One region of the Aeromonas sp. 160P genome, then DNA from elsewhere that is predicted to be linked to it. Evidence: predicted binding sites of a transcription regulator. Region 1 holds the regulator's gene; each other region holds the start of a gene.

Region 1 (5,286 bases):
CTGAACAGCTTCTGGTCGAAGAACTCGGGGGCGTTGATGCCGTGCAGGGTGCCGAGGCGCTCTGCCATCATCAGGCCGTCCGCTTCCAGCTGCTCCGCCTCGATACGCGGCTGGGCCAGTACCCGGGTCAGCACGATGGCGTAGCGTTGCAGGGTCTCCTGAATGCTTTCTGCCAGCAGCAGCAGGCGCATCTGGTTGCCCGGATTAACCCAGTAACCGCCATCGCGCAGCTCAATCAGTTGCTGGGCTTGCAGGGCATCGAGCAGGCTGTCTACCACCGCCGGTAGATCTTCTTCTTCATAATGCAGGAACAGCTCGGTCTTGAGCAGCGGATAGATGTCGATGCAGCGGGCCACGATCTCGCTGTGGGAGATCCCCTCGCAACGCTCGATCAGCGCCGCCACCAGGGAGGGCATGGCGAACAGGTGCAAGATGTTGTTGCGGTAGTAGGTCAGCAGGATCGCCTGATAGCGGTCCAGACTGATGATCTGCCCCAGCTTGTCTTCGCTCACCTCGAACTTGTTGAGCTCCATCGCCTGATCCAGCAGGGTCTTGGCATCCTCATCCGGGATGGTGCTCTGTGGGCTGTAGGGCACCTGCTTGAGCAGATCCATATAGGTGTTGAGCTGGGCCTGCAACTCGTCGCGGGTCAGGGCATGACGCTCGGCGGCCAGCAGTGCCAGCGCACTTAGGGTCAGGCCGTTGACGGCGGCAGCGGCATTGATGCGAGTCATCAATAGCTCGGCCAGATTGTTGACTGTGCCCGCCATCCACTCAGGGCGATCCTCTTCGCCGATATGGGATTTCCACTCCGGGACGTGTTCACTGAGGTAACTGTTGAGGGTCAATGGCTCACCGAAGTTGACGAAGCCACGGCCGTAGTTACGCAGCTTGCGCAGAATGCCGAGCACCTGCAGGAAGCTCTCCTTCTCCTTGCGGCTGCCCTTGAGTTCGTTGTGGTAGGTGTTCACCTCCATCACGTGCTCGTAGCCCAGATAGACCGGCACCAGGGTGACCGGCCTGTCCAGCCCGCGCATCATCGCCTGCAGGGTCATCGCCAGCATGCCGGTCTTGGGCGGCAGCAGACGGCCGGTCCGGGAGCGGCCCCCTTCGGTGAAGAACTCCACCGAGTAACCCTTGGCAAACAGCAGGTTGAGGTATTCACGGAATACCGTGCTGTAGAGCGGATTGCCCTTGAAGGTGCGGCGAATGAAGAAGGCGCCGCCGTGACGGAAGATCGGGCCTGCTGGCCAGAAGTTGAGGTTGATGCCTGCCGCGATATGGGGCGGCACCATCCCTTGGTGGTAGATGACGTAGGAGAGCAGCAGGTAGTCCATGTGGCTGCGATGGCAGGGGACATAGACAATCTCGTGCCCTTCCTGCGCCAGCTGGCGTACCTTCTCGGCGCCATTGACCGACAAACCGCGGTAGAGCTTGTTCCACAGCCAGCCGAGGAAGCTCTCGCCCAGGCGGATCAGCCGGTAGGAGAAATCGGAGGCAATCTCATCCATGTAGCCGTGGGCGCGCTTTTGCGCCTTCTCGAGGCTAATGTTCTCGCGCTGGGCTTCTTCTTCAATGGCTTGCTGGATCACCCCTGAGTCGAGCAGCTGTTTGAACAGCAGATTGCGGTTGGGCAGTTTCGGTCCGGTGGCGGCCAGCTGCTGGCGACTGAAGTGGGTGCGGGCCACGCGCGCCAGCTTGTGGGCGATGGCTTCATCGGTGCCGTGTTTGTCTGCCATGTGGCGCAAAGAGAGCGGCGGCGAGAAGCGCACCAGATTCTCACGACCCTTGAGGATCACGATCAGCGCCTTCTTAAGCCGGTTTGGCGCCAGGCTGCTGATGATGTTGAGGCCGGAGGCCTCTTCCCCTTCCCGACCCGGGGCACGGCCCCAGAACAGAGTAACGGGCACCACCTGGATATCCAGCTCGGGATCCTGCTTGTGCAGATCCAGCAGCTGGTGGAACTCTTGCAAGAACGGCAGCGGCTTGCTGCGCTTGCCGAACAGGGGAGGCGGACGATCCAGACAGACGTAGCGCGGCAGCAGCTGGCCATTGAGCTCCAGCGGGGTGAAGGGGCCGGGCAGACCGAGATCCTCGCAGCACTGCTGCAAGGTCATCAGGTCGGTGATCGAACTGGTTTTCAGGGCATAGACAATGGGTCTGTCCGGGTCCAGATTGAGCTCGGTGATGGGATTTTCCGGCAAGCTCTTGTGATTGACCAAGCCACTGACCGGCCATTGCAGGATGGCTCTGGATATCTTCTGCCCTATGGACATGTGCGTCTGCTCTCCAAAAAAATGCGGCGTGAGCATAGCAAATCGGTAGCCCCTTGTCGCCGAGAGGTACGATGAGTCGGCTGCGCGAGATCAAAACAGTGATAAATGCAGGGTGGGTTGCGACAAATGTCAGCTGTGCCTTGCCTTGGCTGGCACACTGTATATACTGCCAGTGTGCTGTATAAAAAAACAGGTGCCAATGCTATGAAACCCCTTACCCCCCGCCAGGCCGAAGTGCTGGAGCTGATCAAGGTAAACATGAGCGAGACCGGTATGCCGCCGACTCGTGCCGAGATTGCCCAGAAGCTTGGTTTTAAATCGGCCAATGCGGCCGAAGAACATCTGAAGGCCCTGGCCAAGAAAGGGGTCATCGAGATCATGCCGGGCACGTCCCGCGGCATTCGCCTGTTGCTCGAAGAGGAAGAGGTACTGGCAGAGAGTGGTCTGCCGCTGATCGGCAAGGTGGCCGCCGGTGAACCCATTCTGGCTCAGGAGCATATCGAGAGCCATTATCAGGTGGATCCCGCCCTGTTCCATCCGCGGGCAGATTTTCTGCTGCGGGTACAGGGAATGAGCATGAAGAACATCGGCATTCTGGATGGTGACCTGCTGGCGGTGCACAAGACTCAGGATGTGCGTAATGGTCAGGTGGTGGTCGCCCGTCTCGATGAGGATGTCACCGTCAAGCGCTTCCAGCGCAAGGGCAGTCAGGTATGGTTGTTGCCGGAGAACGAAGAGCTATCCCCCATCGAGGTGGATCTCTCCTGCCAGCAGCTCACTATCGAGGGGCTGGCGGTTGGAGTGATCCGCAACGCCGACTGGATGTAGTTCTTCCCTCCAACTGCGTTTGCCACACGGCCTCCTTCGGGAGGCCGTGCTGTTTCTGGCGCACTTTCCCTGTCATATCAAGCAGATCGTCGGCGGTGGCATTTTTGTCCTGCGTGACCGGTTACCAATCATCTATTTCAGATATATGCTCAGATCAGTGCCCTGTCGCCGAGACGGGGCTCGGCTCCTCATGCAGGCAACGTCAATGAGCCGTTATGGGAGGGCCGGTAACAACGAGAATCGGGCAGTACACCTTCACGGGATATGAAGGGGGAGTGGGGAGATCCCGAGCCCTGTCGGGCAGAGGGGACCACTCGTAGGGTTGCAGTTAGTTGTGACGGGCCTGACGATCGCTCAGGCCGATGCAGCAATATGACCTGTCGGTCAAGGAGGACTGGTATGGCATCAAGATCGCCATGGGATTCAGAGGTGGTAGTTGTACCATCGACATCGTCTATCACCCGTTGTGTCAAAGGTAGCCGGATGACCTGGTTTTATGGTCTCTGGTTACACCACAAGGGGTCACACTGGACACTCTGGTTGGGATGCCCGAAGGAGAAGGTGGTGCGCCTGGTGTTACTGTTCAAGCGGGGTCATGGCGATCGCCAGGGGGAAGAGGGCGTGCTGGCCCCGGTCATTCCCATCGGCGTGCGGGCCATCGGCAAGATGTTGCAGCAGGGACGCAACGCTCGCCCCTGAGCAGAAGAGGCAAGCAGACGCACACCTAACCGGCACCCGAGGGGCCGGTTTTTTTATGGTCTGAACTGGCGAGCAATTGTGCCAAATGGTCGGTTCCTGACTGTGCGAGACACAAGGTTGGCCCACCTTGCTGGCTCGCTGGGGTACAATGCTCCTCTTGTCCGGTCACTGCTGGCCATCTACCTCGAACTTAAAGGGTCTCTTGTGATGATGAAGCTCCGCTATCCCCTGCTTTTTCTGCTGCTGACAGGTTGCCTGATCCTGGCGTTCTACGCCACCCAGCCTGAGCAGCCGCAACAGGCTGACTACTATCCTGCGGGGCGGGATATCAACGATTTCGCCTTTACCGATGCGGACAACAAGCCGTTCACCCCTGCCAACCTGAAGGGGCACTGGACCTTTCTGTTCATCGGCTATACCTTCTGCCCCGATATCTGCCCCACCACGTTGGCAGATATGCGCTCTGTGTATGACCAGCTGAAGAAGATGGCCCCCAACAGTCAGGTGGTGTTTATCTCGGCAGATCCCCAGCGTGATGACATTCCCCGTCTCAAGACCTACACCGCCTTCTTCAATCCCGAGTTCAAGGCGGCCACCGCCCCCCACGACAAGCTGTTTCCGTTCGTGCGCAATCTGGGGCTGATCTACTCCATCGCCAATCAGGGGGAGAAGGATTACCTGATCGATCACTCCGCCTCCATCGTGCTCATCAATCCCAAGGGTAAGCTGCAGGGGGTATTCCGCCCGCAGGTGGCGCCGGGTGAGGTACCAAGGGTGCAGATGGCCACCATGTTGTCTGATTTTTCCCGCATGATGAAGCTGGCTGGCTACTGAGAATGACCCAGCCGGTTGCCCCATGGTGGCGTGATCCTTCCCGTCACCGTGCGGTCTTTGTGCTTGCCCTGCCCATGGTCTTCTCCAATATCTCCACTCCCTTGCTGGGGCTGGTGGACACCTGGGTGATCGGTCATCTCGGTCAGGCCTGGTTTCTGGGGGGCGTCTCGGTCGGCGCGACCCTGATCAATCTGATCTTCTGGCTGCTCGGCTTTCTGCGGATGTCGACTACCGGACTGACGGCGCAGGCCCACGGTGCCGCCGACGGCCGCGCCCAGCTCGATACCCTGCTGCGGGCGCTGGGGCTGGCCATCGCCATGGGGCTGATGCTGCTGTTGTTGCTCTTTCCCCTGTTACCCCGACTGATCGCCCTGAGTGGCGGCTCGGCAGAGGTGCAGCTCTATGCTAGCCACTATGTTGAGGTGCGGATCTGGAGCGCGCCGGCGGCGCTCTGCAATCTGGTGATCATGGGTTGGCTGCTGGGGATGCAGGATGCCCGCAGCCCCATGGTGATGCTGATCCTCACCAATCTGGTCAATATGGCGCTCGATGCGCTGTTTGTGCTGGGGCTCGGCTGGCAGGTGCGGGGTGTGGCGGCGGCCTCGGTCATGGCGGACTACTGCGCGCTGGCCGCCGGGATCTGGCTGGT
Region 2 (5,286 bases), 2.5 Mb from region 1:
AGTTGGCATAGTAGAAGTCGTACGGGTTGTAACCGCGTGCTTTCAACGACTTCACCTCGTCTACCGTCAGACCGAAGATGGCACAGTTTTCGGCACCCGCCTCTTCAGCGATCTCGATGTTAGCGCCATCCAGCGTACCTATGGTGATCGCACCGTTGAGCGCCATCTTCATGTTGCCGGTACCGGAAGCCTCATAACCTGCAGTGGAGATCTGCTCGGAGACATCTGCCGCCGGGATCAGTTTCTCGGCGAGGCTGACGCGGTAGTTCGGCATGAACACCACTTTCAGCTTGCCCTGGATCCGGGTGTCGTTATTGACCCGATCCGCCAACTTGTTGATGGCATAGATGATGTCTTTGGCCAGTTTGTAACCGGGCGCCGCTTTGGAGCCGAAAATGAACACCCGCGGATGCATGTCATAGTCCGGGTTGGCCAGCAGGCGACGATACAGCGCCATGATGTGGATAAGGTTCAGCTGCTGGCGCTTGTATTCGTGCAGACGCTTGATCTGGATGTCAAAGATCGCCTCGGCGCTGACATCAATACCGGTCTCTGCCTTGATAACCTTGACCAGTTTCTCCTTGTTATGACGCTTGATGGTCATAAACTGCTGCTGAAACGCCTTGTCATCTGCAAACTTCGCCACCCCACGCAGTTTGTCCAGCTGCAGCGGCCACTCTTTGCCAACCACTTCGGTATACAGCCCGGCCAGCTCAGGGTTACAAGCCAACAGCCAGCGACGCGGTGTCACCCCGTTGGTGACATTGCACAGCTTCTGAGGCCACAGCTCGGCATACTCGGGGAAAAGGTCCTCTTTCACCAGTTTGGAGTGGATCTCGGCTACGCCGTTCACTTTGGAAGAGCCGACCACACAGAGATTGCCCATCCGCACCTTGCGCACACTCCCCTCTTCGATGATGGAGAGCTTGGCCTTGATGACATCATTGCCTGGCCACTTGGGCTCAACCAGCTCGCTCAGGAAACGGGCGTTAATCTCGTAAATCACTTCCAGATGACGGGGCAACACCTTCTCAAACAAACTGACCGACCACTTCTCCAGCGCTTCAGGCAGCAAAGTGTGGTTGGTGTAGGAGAACACCTGATAGCAGATGGCCCAAGCGGCCTCCCAGTTCAGATCTTCCTCGTCCACCAGTACCCGCATCAGTTCGGGGATAGCCACCGCCGGATGAGTATCGTTGAGCTGAATGGCAATTTGCGCGGCAAAGTTGCTGAAATCAGCGCCATGCACCCGCTTGTAGCGGCGCATGATGTCCTTGATGGAGCAGGCGCAGAAGAAGTACTGCTGGATCAGACGCAGCTCTTTGCCCGCATCAGTATCATCGTTCGGATAGAGCACCTTGGAGATAGTTTCTGCCTGGGCTTTTTCAGCCTGAGAGTCGATGTAACCACCGGCGTTGAATACGTCCCAGTCGAAAAACTCGGAGGCGCGGGATTCCCACAGGCGCAAAATGTTGACCGTGTTACCGCCAAATCCGACGACAGGGATATCCCAAGGCACCCCTTTGATCTTGCGACCGGCATGCCATACTTTTTTCAGGCCACCCTTGTCACCGAATACCGTCTCCACATAGCCGTAGAGCGGGATCTCTTGAACGGATTCCGGACGGCAAATTTCCCAAGGGTTACCGTATTCACGCCAGGAGTCCGGACGCTCGATTTGGCGGCCATCCTGGATCTCCTGACGAAACAGACCATGTTCGTAATGGAGTCCATAGCCGACCGCCGGATAGTTAAGGGTTGCCAGCGAATCGATAAAGCAGGCAGCCAGACGGCCCAGGCCGCCGTTGCCAAGGGCCATGTCGGGCTCTTGCTCGCAAAGATCGGTCAGCTCCAGACCGAGCTCACCCAGTGCCTCTTCACAAGCCTTGTACAGGGAGAGGTTGTGCAGGTTGTTGGAGGTCAATCGTCCCATCAGGAATTCAGCAGAGAGATAGTGAATGGCACGAGTATCTTTCTTGAAGTGAGTCTGCTGAGTGCGGGTCAGGCGCTCGTACACCTGTTCATTGACGGCCGCAGCAGTGGCTTTCCACCACGCTTCGGGGGAGGCTTTCTGTTCGCTTGTTCCCAAGGTAGAACGCAGGTGACGCACGATACTCGCCTTGAGCTGATCTTTATCCAGTTGGAGATCCTGGTCTGTCTTCTTCTTGGTAGCCATAAACCATATTCCTTCGTTACAAATAAAATTGTTATCCCGCTTGCGGGACCGGCGCTGTTGTTATCTCAAAATATGTACCGGCGTGAGAATACTAACTAAAGCGGCAGAATTAAAAGTTAACGCAAGTCACACTTTAACCGATAAAAACAGCCTGAAAAGCTTGAAAACCCTTTCCTTTAACTGATTGTAGAAAAACAAACATAACCTTTATTATCAACGACTTATAAAAAAAATGAAAATATTATGGCATGAATAGGTTTTCAGAGATTGCTAAGCCTTGAAAATCCCTGAAAATAGACAACAAGATGGCGCATTGAAACCGATTTCAATGCGCCTTAAAAATTACCGTATAAATATGAAGCAATCATTGCACCCTCAGAGATGTGCCTTGAACTGATTGCTCAATGGATCGTAATGGTACCCAATCTGATCCAGACGTCCTGCCAACTGGGCTTCACTCATATCGTAATAGGCCAGCAGCTCCTCCAGCCCATCGCACTCCAGTCTCAGCTTTTCATTGATGATGCCCAGCAAGATGTTGGCATCCAGACGCTGCAAGGTACTTATATCCATAGCGGCACCTCCTTTAAATTGCCTGTATAACCATGGGCGGTGCAGCGCCATTTGTCCATAGAGCAAAAAACACACGGCGTAGTTTTGATCAAAAACCTTTAAAAACAATAATATAAACAAAATCAGTGCCAACACCATCACAGATTTCAGCAAAAACACCTTGTCACTACCGCAGGATAGAACTACTGTATGCGCATACAGCTTGGACATTCATACAGGAATTGAACTATGAACCAGCCTCTGCACTCACTGCCGTTTGCGATGAACCGTGCCATGAGTAACCCATGGCCAACCAGAACCGCTTGCAAAGCGGAATCTGCTCATTATGGCGTGACGCTCAAGTCTGATGACCAATTTCTGACTGAATTGGCCAAGCTAGGCAACACTCACGCTGGCTGGATCTTGCTGATAGCACCACCGGGGCGCCCCACTGCTGTGCGGCTGCAAGAGCAAGGCATAGATCCCAAGAGGGTACTGGTAGTACACAGCCCTAAAATCAAGAACTGGCAACAGACTCTGGAGCGCAGTCTGGGCAACGGCCACTGTGCCGCCGTGTTTACCTGGCTACCCGAGCAGATCGAGCTGGATCACGCCAAGTTGCAACGTCTGGGACAACAATCTGGTGTGCTGACTCGTTTCTTTGGCACACAACGAACCTGTCCAATCACACCTCTGCTGGCCTATGCAGAGCAGGACATCTATCTCAATCATTAAGACAAGGTCACCCTGTATACACATCGAGATGATCCGCCGCAATTTGACACCATGGCAGCTATTTTGCCGTCAATATGACCCTCTTCTTGAAATTGTGAGTCACACAGGGTATAACCACGCGCTTTATCAGGTGAATTAAGTGAGCGGCATCATGCAAGCCCCCTTTTGGCAGACCAAGAGTCTGCAGCAGATGACAGAGTCCGAATGGGAATCCCTCTGTGACGGTTGTGGCAAATGCTGCCTCAACAAGCTTATCGATGAAGATACCGATGAGCTGGTGTTCACCAATGTCGCCTGTAACCTGCTCAACACCAAGACCTGTCAGTGCTCTGACTATACCAATCGTTTCAAAAAAGAGCCTGATTGCCTGCAGATCACCCATGACAAGATTGCCGAATATGACTGGCTGCCCTCTAGTTGCGCCTATCGTCTGCTGGCTGAAGGTGACACCCTGCCGCAGTGGCATCCTCTGCTGACGGGCAGTCGCTCCGCGATGCATCAGGCAGGTCAATCTGTACGTGGCAAGGTCATTCACGAGGAGCAGGCGGGTGAATGGATTGATCACATCATCACCTGGGCCAGCTGACGCGCTCCCCCCCTATTTTCATTGAGACAAGGGCTGCACATTGTGCAGCCCTTGTTGTTTCTGCAGGCATGGTTTTCCGCCTCATTGAGAAGAACCCCGCGCATATCTGTCACCGCCGATGTAAAAATGACCCACTAACGCCGGAGTAAAGTTGACCCACCTGGGCCAAGATCGTGGCTTTTGAGCCACGCCCATGTTGACCCAGGAGTTATCAGTGGAAATCAGAGTGTTGGCCGTCAGGGCATGAGCATCCGGGCTATCGCCCAGCAATTGCGGGTGTCCCGTAACACGGTTCGCAAGTATCTGCGCAACCCGGGCCTGCCAATCTATCCCAGCCGAGCAGCCCGACCAACCAAGCTCGATCCTTTTAAACCCTATCTGCAAGCGCGTATCCAGGCAGCGAAGCCACACTGGATCCCGGCGACGGTTCTGCTCAGGGAACTGCGAGAGCATGGTTACACTGGCGGGCTCTCCCAGCTCAAGACCTGGTTATCGCCTCTGCGCCATGACGCCTCTGGCACCATCGTCCGTTTTGAAACGGCCCCCGGTAAACAGATGCAGGTCGATTTCACCATTATCCGCCGCGGCAATCGGCCTCTAAAGGCCTTTGTTGCTACCCTGGGATTTAGCCGCGCCAGCTATGTCCGTTTCTTCGATCACGAACGTAATGATGCCTGGTTGACCGGACTGCGTGAGGCTTGTCATTTCTTCGGTGGGGTCCCGCAGGAGGTGCTATTTGATAATGCCAGCACCATCATCCGCGAACGGGATGCTTACGGTGAAGGTGACCATCGTTGGCACCCGGCCCTGCTCGCCTTGGCCGAAGAGTTCGGTTTTCGCCCCCGCGTCTGCCGTCCCTACCGGGCCCAGACCAAAGGCAAGGTCGAGCGCTTCAACGGCTACCTCAAACGCAGTTTTGTCACACCACTGGCAGCCACCCTCAAGCAGGCAGGACTGGCGCTAGATGTGTCAACCGCCAATGCCCATATCGGCCCCTGGTTGGAAGACATCGCCAACCAGCGTAGCCATGGTACTACCGGTGAAGTCCCGGCTATCCGATTGCAACAAGAGCTGCCTCATTTTCTACCCCTGCCACAGACGCTACCCGTTAGTCCCGGCACCACGGCCACTGCGCGCCCCATGCCGCTGGAGAGCTTGCAGCATCCGCTATCGGTATACCAAGACCTGCTGGAGGTGAACGTATGAACTTGCAGCATGAACGCCTGATGGCCCTGAG
Region 3 (5,286 bases), 590 kb from region 1:
AACGCGGCAGGAGCGGGTTCAGTTTCCCACTCAGCTTCGATAGCCGCCAGTTTCACCTTCTGTACTTCACCGGTCTCGTAACCGGATTCGTCACCGAGGATCAGCACTGACACGATAGAAGCCATACCAAACGCAGCGGCAATGGCGAAGGAGCGACGGGCAAACGCCACATCACGGCCTTTCAGCAGGTAGTAGGAGGAGATGCCCAGCACAAACATGGCACCGCAGGTGTAACCCGCCGCGACAGTGTGAACAAACTTGACCTGCGCCACCGGGTTGAACACCACGTCCGCGAAGCTCATCATCTCCATCCGCATGGATTCGAAGTTGAACTCGGCACCGACCGGGTTCTGCATCCAGCCGTTGGCAACCAGGATCCAGAGGGCGGAGAGGTTGGTACCCAGCGCCATCAACCAGGTGGCCGCCAGATGCTGATGCTTGCTCAGACGATCCCAACCAAAGAAGAACATACCGACGAAGGTGGACTCCAGGAAGAAGGCCATCAGCCCTTCGATAGCCAACGGGGCCCCGAAGATATCGCCGACATAATGGGAGTAATACGCCCAGTTCGTCCCGAACTGGAACTCCATGGCCAGGCCTGTGGTTACCCCCAAGGCGAAGTTGATACCAAACAACTTACCCCAGAACTTGGTCATGTCCCGGTAGATAGTGTTGTTGGTCATCACATAGACAGATTCCATGATCGCCAGAAGGAAGGCCATTCCCAGCGTCAGGGGTACAAACAAAAAGTGATAAAGAGCCGTCGCAGCGAATTGAAACCGCGATAGGTCTACCACATGCTCAGCAATCATGATGTTTCCTCACCGATTATTGGCACGGCTATTTTAAGTTTTAAGAACAAAGCTTCCGCTGGTGGTTATCGAACAAATCCCGTTGTGAGACACCACAACAAAGCCCCTTCAATAACGACCAATATTAACAACAAGGCAATACATGAGAACAAAAGAAACTAATGTTTAACATTTTCAAAACAATAAGCTTGAATTGATTCTCGCCCATGATGACTGTGGTTTTATATCACCTTTATTTGATTGAAATCAATGTAAAAGGGCCCGCCATAGATGGCTTTGAAAGGCATTTTTAATCTATTTCACGATTATTGACGCGAGCCAGATCACAAAACATGACAAAGCGTAAAACATTGATTTAAATCAATTTAAGAATTTAACATCCCACCACCCCGTTTAATTTGAAAAGCGTGGATAAGGCTCCTTTTTCCATGTTATCCGGGTCAGGCAATCTGATTCGAAAACTCAATTTAAAACTGCAAAGAATGCATACTCATGCGAACCAATTCCACCAACCGAGACATTAGATAAACTAATTTGAAGATTGCAATTTTTCTTGTTTGCCCGGGTCGATTCTAACTCCTACAATGCGCCTCGCAGTGAGGGCATACCCTTGGATACAGGCCGGTTAATCGGGGTTCACGGTACGTATTCGACTATCTATCTGAACCCGTTTATTGGAATCGAAGATGAAAAAGTTTGTTGCTAAAACCATCCGTTACTACAAGCTTTCCTTTGTTCAGCTCTATCAAATGAACCGACTCTAAGAGCTCGCGACGGCTCACCTGTTTATTTTCCGGTCTGTGTCCAGACGCACTCACTGTCTGTGAACATCCACCCTGAATTGTCTTTGCCCACCGCATCTGCCGTGGGCTTTTTTATTGTTGATGAAAAATGATAATAAAAAACCGCCTCTGACGGCGGTTTCACATTCAAACGACTGTTTTTACTTATCATCTGGTCGCTGAAGACCGAAATGCGCATAAGCTCGTGTGGTCGCTATCCGTCCTCTTGGTGTACGTTGCAGATACCCCTGCTGGATCAGATAAGGCTCCAGCACATCTTCGATAGTGTCTTTCACCTCTCCGATCGCCGCGGCCAGATTATCAAGGCCTACCGGGCCGCCCATAAACTTGTCTATCACAGCCAACAATAGCTTGCGGTCCATGAAGTCAAATCCTTCGTTATCGACGTCCAGCATGTCCATCGCGCGGGCCGCAATGGGGCCATCGATCCGGCCATCGGATTTCACCTGGGCAAAATCACGCACCCGCCTTAACAGGCGGTTAGCAATTCGCGGCGTGCCGCGGGCGCGACGCGCGATCTCGATAGCGCCATCCTCGGTCATCTCAAGCCCCAGACAACGGGCGCTACGCGAGACGATATCGGTCAGATCCTTGACGTTATAGAACTCCAACCGCTGGACGATACCAAAACGATCCCGTAGCGGGCTGGTGAGAGAGCCGGCCCGGGTGGTGGCGCCGATCAGGGTAAACGGCGGCAGATCCAGCTTGATGGAGCGGGCGGCTGGGCCCTCTCCGATCATGATGTCGAGCTGGTAATCCTCCATCGCCGGATAGAGCACCTCCTCCACCACCGGACTGAGACGGTGGATCTCATCGATAAACAGCACATCGTTCGGTTCGAGGTTGGTGAGCAGCGCCGCCAGATCCCCGGCTTTTTCCAGCACCGGGCCTGAGGTGGTCTTGATATTGACCCCCATCTCGTTGGCAACGATGTTGGCAAGGGTGGTTTTGCCCAGCCCCGGCGGGCCAAAAATCAGCAGGTGGTCAAGTGCCTCGCCCCGTTGCCTGGCCGCTTCGATAAAGATCTCCATCTGCGCACAGACGGTATCCTGACCGGTATAGTCAGCCAGCTTCTTGGGACGGATCGCCCGATCGATAATCTCATCCTCGCGCTCGGCGCTTGCCGAAATGAGGCGGTCTGCTTCAATCATCAACTACCTCACAGGCTACGCAGGGATTCACGGATGATCTCTTCTACCGACATCCCATCGACGGCGATCTTGCTGACGATTTGACTCGCCTGCTGCGGTTTGTAACCGAGCGAAATCAGTGCGCTGACCGCCTCATCTGCGGCGTCTGGCGCACGCAACTCGGATGTCCCGACAGGCAGGGCCACCATGGCCGGCGAGAAGAGATCGTGGCTAACCCATCCCTTGAGGCGATCCTTCATCTCTACCACCAGCCGCTCGGCGGTTTTCTTGCCGACCCCCGGTAACTTGACCAGCGAGCTTATCTCTTCGCGCTCGACGCAGATGACGAACTGGCTGGCAGTCATGCCGGAGAGAATGGCCAGCGCCAGCTTGGGACCGACGCCATTGGTCTTGATCAACTCGCGAAACAGCGCCCGCTCCTGCTTGTGATTGAAACCATAGAGCAGCTGGGCATCTTCTCGCACCACAAAATGGGTGTGGATAGCCGCCTCTTTGCCGATTTCCGGCAAGTCATAGAAACAGCTCATCGGCATCTGCACCTCATAGCCTACCCCGCCCACTTCCAGCAAAACCTCGGGGGGCTGTTTTTCAATGACAATGCCTCTCAAGCGACCAATCACGGCTCTCTCCTCACCAACACAGCTATTCGTAAATTGGCTCATAGCATAAAGAATAACTGGATAAGTATCCAGCATAGGGCTGCGACACCCGTGTGGTCAGAGAGGCTTTTTATCCAATTTGCCACCATGCTTGATTTCGTGCAGCCAGAGCACCGGATGCTCCAACACTGCAGCGGATTCTGGCCGGGGGATAAACCGCTACACTAAACCCGTTCGGAACCAAAACTGGTGCCAATGTCGATACCAAGGAAGGCCATCACATGAAAATTGTTACCACCTCCAATCTGGGTCTTGCCATCTTGCTCGGCTGCACGCTGGGCATGGGGGTCGTGGGCTGGTATGGCAGCCAGCGGCTGGCCAATCTGCTCTCCTACGTACTGGGCGCCGCCTGGCAGACCGCCGACGGCGCCATGGAGGGCTCGATAGAGCTGGGCAATCAGCAACTCCACATCCAGAAGATGCAAAACGGCACGCCGCTCGATCGCGCCGAACTCGATGCCGCCAAGGCGGCGACCGATGACGCGCTGGCCCGGGTCAGCCAGGGGCAGCTCATTGATGGCGCAGCCCTTGCCACCATGGATCAGCACAAGCAGGCCTATCAACAGCAGCAAGAGAAGCTGCTGGCGCTCTATCACGCCTATACCGAGGTGGATCAGGCGCTGCATCACAACGCCGACCTGATGGCCCGCCTCTCGACCCAGCTGGAGGTGATCGGTGATGGTGCGGTAGAAGCACTGACCCAATCCCCCGACCAGAGCATCAGCTGGAACGGCGGCCTCTCCACTCGCTGGGAAGCGGCCGATGGCGGCATGGAATCCAACATCGGCTTTTTGCGCCAACTCTATGCGCTGGAGAAGATGCGCAGACAGGGGGTAACGGAGGCGATCAAGGCCGAGCTGAAAGAGGCGACCGATTTCTACCATGAAGCGATCGACAGCATGCTCGGCACCGGGCTGTTCGATATCGAGGGAACCGGGCCATTTGCCGGCAAGACACTGGCGACACAGTATCGCGCCCTGCTGGCCCAACATCAGCAACTGATGGGGCAGTGGATCGAGGCGCTCGGCAGCTATCAGGCCCAGCAAGCCGTCTATGAGGCCAGTGCCGATGAGCTGCGACAACAGCTGGTTGCCATCGAGGAGAGCGGCGATGCCACCGTTGAGGATCAGGTGGCCCAGCTCAACGGCATCATCAGCCAGACCCGCACCCTGCTGCTGGGTGGCCTGCTGCTGAGCCTGATCATGGTGACCCTCTGCGGCCTCTGGCTGAACCGCAAGCTGGTGACCCCGCTGCTGCAAGTAGACAAGCGGATGCAGGATATCGCAGCCGGCGAGGGGGATCTCAACGCCCGCATCAACCTGCAGCGGGATGACGAGATAGGTTCGCTGGCCAACAGCGTGGATCGCTTCATCGAGAAATTGCAGAAGATGATCAGCTCCACCATGGACAACAACCAGCACATCAGCGACCACGTTCACACCTCGGTCAACCGGGTGGAGGCGATCAGCCAGAGCAGCCGCCAGACCGCTGAACATGCGCTGGCCCTGCACCACGACAGTGAACAGATGGTGCTGGTGGCCACCACCATTTCGGACAACTGCAGCATGGCGGCCCACAATGCCAACGAAGTGCGCCAGCTGACCACTGAAAGCAGCCAATATGTCGCCTCTGCCAGCGCGGGCATGCAGCGGGTAGTGCAGGAGGTGAGCGAATGTGCCATCGCCATCAACTCCCTCAAGGAGCAGGCAGGCCAGATTGGCCAGATCATCTCCACCATCAGCGGTATCTCGGAGCAGACCAACCTGCTGGCCCTCAATGCGGCTATTGAAGCGGCCCGCGCGGGGGAGATGGGCCGCGGCTTCGCCGTCGTGGCTGACGAGGTACGTACCCTGGCTAACCG
Region 4 (5,286 bases), 3.3 Mb from region 1:
CTTCATGAAGTTTGCTCCCCGTGTATCGCTGGATGGATTGACTGGCAAAGATCTCTCTTTCGGCCCAGTGCAGGAAGTGTATGTTGCCACACTGTTCAACATCGGTGGTGTACAGGGCTTGAACGATGCATTCGTTGGTCTGGGTGCTGATGTGATGGTGCCGTGGTTCGGTAAAGTGGGTATGAACCTGTACAAGCGTCATGCTAATGAAACCTTCGATTTTAGTCCTGAAGCAAAGGGCTGGAATGGTCAGCAGTTCTCCATGAACTGGTTCAAACCTTTCTACACCTTCTCCAACGGCAGCTTCGTCTCCTACCAGGGTTATCTGGATTACACTTGGGGCATGAAAGAGACCACCCATTCCGATGGTCTGGGCACCTTCCACGGTATCTACTGGCACTCCGACCGCTACGCTGTTGGTTACGGTCTGAAGTACTTCAACGAAATCTACGGTATCGACAACTCCGATAGCCTGAAGTCTACCGGTTTCGGTCACTACTTCTCTGTTACCTACAAGTTCTAATAAAACTTGGGGTACAAAAAACCGGAGCATTTGCTCCGGTTTTTTTATGGCCGCGATTTATAGCGTGGCACGAGTCAATGAGTGCGCCACGGCTGAGTGGATAAATCAGTCGCGGAAGTTCTGGAACTGCATCGGTTGACCCAGCTCGGCGCCACGCACCAGTGCCATGGCTTCTTGCAGATCGTCACGCTTCTTGCCAGTGACGCGCACTTCATCACCCTGGATGGCGACCTGCACCTTGATCTTGGAGTCTTTGATCAGCTTGACCAGCTTCTTGGCGATCTCTTTTTCGATCCCCTGCTTGAACTTGACGGTCAGGTGGAAGCGCTTGCCGGAGTGAACGCTGTCCCCAGCTTCCATCGAGCTGTTCTCAATATTACGCTTGAGCAGGGCGGCGCGCAGGATCTCGACCATCTGCTTGAGTTGGAAGTCGGCATCAGCCTCCAACTTTACTTCTTCTTTGTTCAGCTCGAAGCTGGCTTCAACACCACGAAAATCGAAACGGGTCGCCAGTTCACGATTGGCGTTCTCGACGGCGTTCAACACCTCGTTCATTTTGACTTCTGAGACAATATCGAATGACGGCATGTCAGGGCTCCTCATGTTGCGCTATAGGTGGGCAAATCTACCAGAAAATCGGCAAATTTGCTGATTTTGATAGGGCCGCTCTGCTAGAATCCCCTGCGCACAGAACGGGTGGACCCGTTAGTGTCCATTCATGATATCTTCAATTTCCTTCGGTAACAGGTTGAGAGGAATGCAACCCTTACCCTGACAGAGTCACATCATGCCAAGCGGATTTAAGAGTTCCCGACAGCTTGCTATCCCTGCTGTTATTCCACCTGTTATCCCGCAGTGGTCACTGTTGGGATGCGGCGCCCTCGGCGGCGTGGTTGCCTCCCTGTTGACCATCAGCGGCCAATCAACCCGTGTCTTGTTGCGCGAGCACCATCAGTCCACGCTCCATCCGGGTACCGATTTCACCTCGCTGGAAGGGCAGGTGCAACTGCTCAATATCGAGCGCGGATTTGTCAGCAAACCCGGCAAGATCAAGCGTCTGCTGGTGATGACCAAGGCTAGCCAGGTTATTGCCGCTCTGACGCCGCTGGCAGGTAAACTGGACGCCGCGGTACCGATTGTGCTGCTGCACAACGGGATGGGGATTGCCGAGCAGGTAGTCGAGATGTTCCCGCACAATCCGGTGATTGCCGGGGTGACCAGCCATGGTGCCATGCGCTGCGGCCATTTTGTCTTCCGCCATACTGGCAAGGGTGAAACCTGGCTTGGCCCGATCAATGAGGCTGCCAAGGCTTATGCCGGATTGGCGGATGATCTTGCTGTTGCCCTCGGCCAGGCCGGCTGGGATGAGCATGTTTTGGCACGTCAGTGGCAAAAGTTGGCGATAAATTGTGCTATTAATCCGCTTACTGCGCTCTACAAGCTGAAAAACGGCGAGCTGGTTGGCCCCCGTTTTGCTGATGTCCTGCAGCAGATCTGTGTGGAAGTTGCAGATGTGATGTGCGCCGAAGGTATTGCCACGACCGCTGAAGAGCTGCAGCGCCGGGCGATGACAGTGGTCGAGTTGACTGCCGACAACTACTCCTCCATGTATCAGGATATGGAGCTGGGACGGGAGACCGAGATCGAGGCCATCACCGGCTTCCTGCTGAGCAAGGCGGCCAAACATGGTATCGCCGCACCGGTCAATCAGGGGCTCTATCAGGCGATCAAAGAGAAGAGTCAGAACGTCTGAATCCTGGCTATGGCAGGCAAGAAGCGAGGAGGCATAAATGAGTGTACTGGTGCTGGTGGCCCCCGGGTCTGAAGAGATTGAGACAGTTGCCATCGTTGATACCCTGGTGCGTGCTCGCATCGAGGTGCTGTTGGCCTCTTGTTGTCCTGCCGGGTTGCGGCAGATCCGCGCCTCGCGCGGAGTACAACTGGTGGCGGATTGCCATATCGACGAGCTTACCGGTCGGGACTTTGAGGCCATAGTGGTGCCGGGTGGCTTGCCCGGCAGCGAAGTGATCCGCGATACCCCGCTGGCTATCGATCTGCTCAAAGAGCAGGCCGCCCTTGGCCGATGGCGTGCTGCCATCTGTGCCGCCCCCGTGGTGGTGTTGCAACATCACGGCCTGCTGGATGGCGCCATCGTCACCTGCCACCCCGTCTTTCAGACGCAATTGCCCGCGTCGTTGTTGTCCCGTGAGCGGGTGGTCAGGGATGAGGCCCATCGCCTTATCACCAGTCAGGGGCCGGGCAGCGCCATCGAGTTTGCTCTCGAACTGGTACGAGTGCTGCGCGGGGATGAGCTGGCGCTGGCGGTGGCAGGCCCCATGGTGCTGCCCTGACCGCACTCTGCTGATGAATCAAGCTAGCCATGCTTTGAAAAACGGGCCCCGGTCATCTTGACCGGGGCCCGTTTGTTATCAGCTGTTGTCGATCACGCCACCTTGCCCGGCTCAGTAGTCGTACTGTTTGCACTCCTTCTTGCTAAACTCTGCGCGCCAGCGTGATAACTCCTGCTCTGTGCCCAGCGTGTCCCCTTTCTTGATCGCCTGTTCCAGTATCTCAATCCGGTCGTAGAGCCAGCGGCACTCTGCCGTCGGGTTGTTCTTGCTGATGCCGGCCATCGGCAGCAAACAGAGTCCCAGCCAAACATATTTCATCCCGAACGCTCCTTGTCATTGTGATGGTTAAGGTCTCCTTGGAGTCTATTATTCTAGCCACAATGAGAGAGATAGAGCTACTGCTATCCTTGGGGTAAGATGATGCCATGTCTGTTTATTTATACAGTGGTATGCGCAAGATCATCCATATCGACATGGACTGCTTTTTTGCCGCAGTAGAGATGCGGGACAACCCCGCACTGCGGGAGGTGCCGCTGGCCATCGGTGGTGCCTCCGAGCGGCGTGGCGTCATCTCGACCTGCAACTATGTGGCGCGCCGCTTCGGGGTGCGCTCCGCCATGCCGAGCGCACTGGCTAAAAAGCTCTGTCCGCCGCTGGTGCTGATCCCCGGGCGAATGGCGGTTTACAAAGATATCTCCCGCCAGCTGAGGGCTATTTTCCTCCGTTATACCGATCTGGTGGAACCGTTGTCGCTGGACGAGGCTTATCTCGATGTGACTCATAGCACCTGCTGCGGCGGCAGTGCCACCTTGATGGCCCAAGAGATCCGTCAGGCCATCGTCAGCGAATTGGGCCTGACCGCCTCGGCCGGGGTGGCACCGAACAAGTTTCTGGCCAAGATCGCCTCGGAGCAGCGCAAGCCGGACGGTTTGTTTGTCATTCGCCCCGATGAGGTGGCGCAATTTGTCTGCCAGTTGCCCCTTGGCAAGCTGCCCGGGGTCGGTCGCAAGACTGCCGAGCGGCTGGAGGCGCAGGGGCTTTATACCTGCGAGGATGCACGCGCCTTGCCTGCCGACGAGCTGTGCCGCCGTTTTGGCAAGTTGGGCGAGATGCTGACGAGCCGGATCTGGGGTCTGGATGAGCAGCCGGTGCAAGCGCACCGGATCCGCAAAACCATCGGAGTGGAGACCACGCTGGCGAGCGATCTGTCGAACGAGGAGGCTTGCCTGACGGTATTGCAGCAGTTGCTGCCGGAGCTGGAGCGGCGTTTCCAGGCGGCCTGTTGTGCCGAGCAGGTGATGGGGCAGGGGATTAAAATCAAATTTGCCGACTTCCATCAGACCACTGTCTATCGCAGCCAGGGCGGCTATCAGGCCAGCCTGTTTATCCCTTTGCTAAAAGAGGGTCTGCTGCGTGCGGAAGGGCGTTCAGTGCGCTTACTGGGGTTGGTGGTGGGGTTGCCAAAAGAGGGGGAGGTTAACCAGCTATCACTGGATTTGCTGTGAGATGGTTAAGTTTTTGTTTATAAAGTCGATAATCTACCCATATCGCTGTTTTACATAGGAACATTGGCATGAGCGTACTTTCTGTCCAGGGCCGGATTACCCTGATCGCTGGCTGCTGTCTGTTGGTCACCGCTGCCGCGCTGGTTGCTTCCTCGATTTATAACGCGGACAAGATGCAGCAGCAGGTGCGACAAGCCACCATGCAGGAGGCTCAGCAGTCAGCCGAGAACTGGATGAAGGCGATGGGCTCGGAGCAGGCGGCCAAGGTGACCAGCTATCTCGATGAGGCCTATTTCCGGGCCAGTTTGCTGGCCGAGAGCGTGTTGTTCCAGCGCAAGAATGCGGCCGACAACTTTGTTCATTCAGAGGCGCTGCGCAGTGCCATCAATCAGCAGTTACACGATGCTGCCGCCTCATCCACCAATTTGCTCGGGGTATACGCGGTGTTCGAGCCTGACCAGCTGGATGGAGAGGACAGCAATTATCAGGGGTCGACCGAGCTTGGCGCCAACGACAAGGGACGGTTCTCCTCCTACTGGGCCTATGACAATGGCAAGCTGGTTGCCGAGGTGCAGAACGAGGATGTGCTTGCTGACGAGACACCTACCGCTGCTGGCGGGGTCGAAAACGAATGGTATCGCTGCAGTATCCGCTCCCGCGGACTCTGTTTGCTGGAACCCTATCTGGACGATGTTGGCGACAAAAAAGTCTTGATGACCTCGGTCACTGCACCCTTGCTTGATCAGGGGACATTGCTGGGCATGGTCGGGGTCGATATCTCCCTGAGCACTTTGCAAAATCTGGTTTCAGCGATGGATAAGGAGCTCTATGACGGCCAAGGCAAGATATTGCTGGTGAGCCATGAGGGGCGAGTGGCGGGGGCGGATCAGTTTGAAGTGACCCTGGG

Evidence for each region. Region 1 encodes LexA, which represses DNA repair genes until DNA is damaged. Its sites were predicted from a motif close to ANCTGTNTNNNNANACAGNT; they were not measured.
Region 2: ACY8FN_RS15635 (DUF4250 domain-containing protein) is a predicted target of LexA. The motif match lies at 2,933-2,952, and genes of this name have one in related genera.
Region 3: ruvA (Holliday junction branch migration protein RuvA) is a predicted target of LexA. The motif match lies at 3,441-3,460, and genes of this name have one in related genera.
Region 4: dinB (DNA polymerase IV) is a predicted target of LexA. The motif match lies at 3,302-3,321, and genes of this name have one in related genera.

What each region holds. Positions count from the first base shown of each region.
Region 1 covers NZ_JBUXKV010000001.1:850,649-855,934, forward strand. The annotation lists gene plsB (glycerol-3-phosphate 1-O-acyltransferase PlsB) at 1-2,276, opposite strand, end outside; gene lexA (transcriptional repressor LexA) at 2,481-3,104, shown strand; gene ACY8FN_RS04085 (hypothetical protein) at 3,588-3,803, shown strand; gene ACY8FN_RS04090 (SCO family protein) at 4,011-4,637, shown strand; gene ACY8FN_RS04095 (MATE family efflux transporter) at 4,640-5,286, shown strand, end outside.
Region 2 covers NZ_JBUXKV010000001.1:3,359,379-3,364,664, forward strand. The annotation lists gene ACY8FN_RS15630 (glycogen/starch/alpha-glucan phosphorylase) at 1-2,176, opposite strand, end outside; gene ACY8FN_RS15635 (DUF4250 domain-containing protein) at 2,552-2,749, opposite strand; gene ACY8FN_RS15640 (cell division inhibitor) at 2,978-3,463, shown strand; gene ACY8FN_RS15645 (YcgN family cysteine cluster protein) at 3,615-4,049, shown strand; partial or broken gene istA (IS21-like element ISAeme17 family transposase) at 4,243-5,255, shown strand; gene istB (IS21-like element ISAeme17 family helper ATPase IstB) at 5,252-5,286, shown strand, end outside.
Region 3 covers NZ_JBUXKV010000001.1:1,441,867-1,447,152, reverse strand. The annotation lists gene ACY8FN_RS06845 (cytochrome ubiquinol oxidase subunit I) at 1-812, opposite strand, end outside; gene ruvB (Holliday junction branch migration DNA helicase RuvB) at 1,756-2,766, opposite strand; gene ruvA (Holliday junction branch migration protein RuvA) at 2,775-3,386, opposite strand; gene ACY8FN_RS06830 (methyl-accepting chemotaxis protein) at 3,647-5,286, shown strand, end outside.
Region 4 covers NZ_JBUXKV010000001.1:4,168,357-4,173,642, reverse strand. The annotation lists gene ACY8FN_RS19330 (nucleoside-specific channel-forming Tsx family protein) at 1-523, shown strand, start outside; gene ACY8FN_RS19325 (YajQ family cyclic di-GMP-binding protein) at 629-1,111, opposite strand; gene ACY8FN_RS19320 (ketopantoate reductase family protein) at 1,311-2,276, shown strand; gene ACY8FN_RS19315 (DJ-1 family glyoxalase III) at 2,314-2,874, shown strand; gene ACY8FN_RS19310 (hypothetical protein) at 2,986-3,192, opposite strand; gene dinB (DNA polymerase IV) at 3,324-4,379, shown strand; gene ACY8FN_RS19300 (methyl-accepting chemotaxis protein) at 4,448-5,286, shown strand, end outside.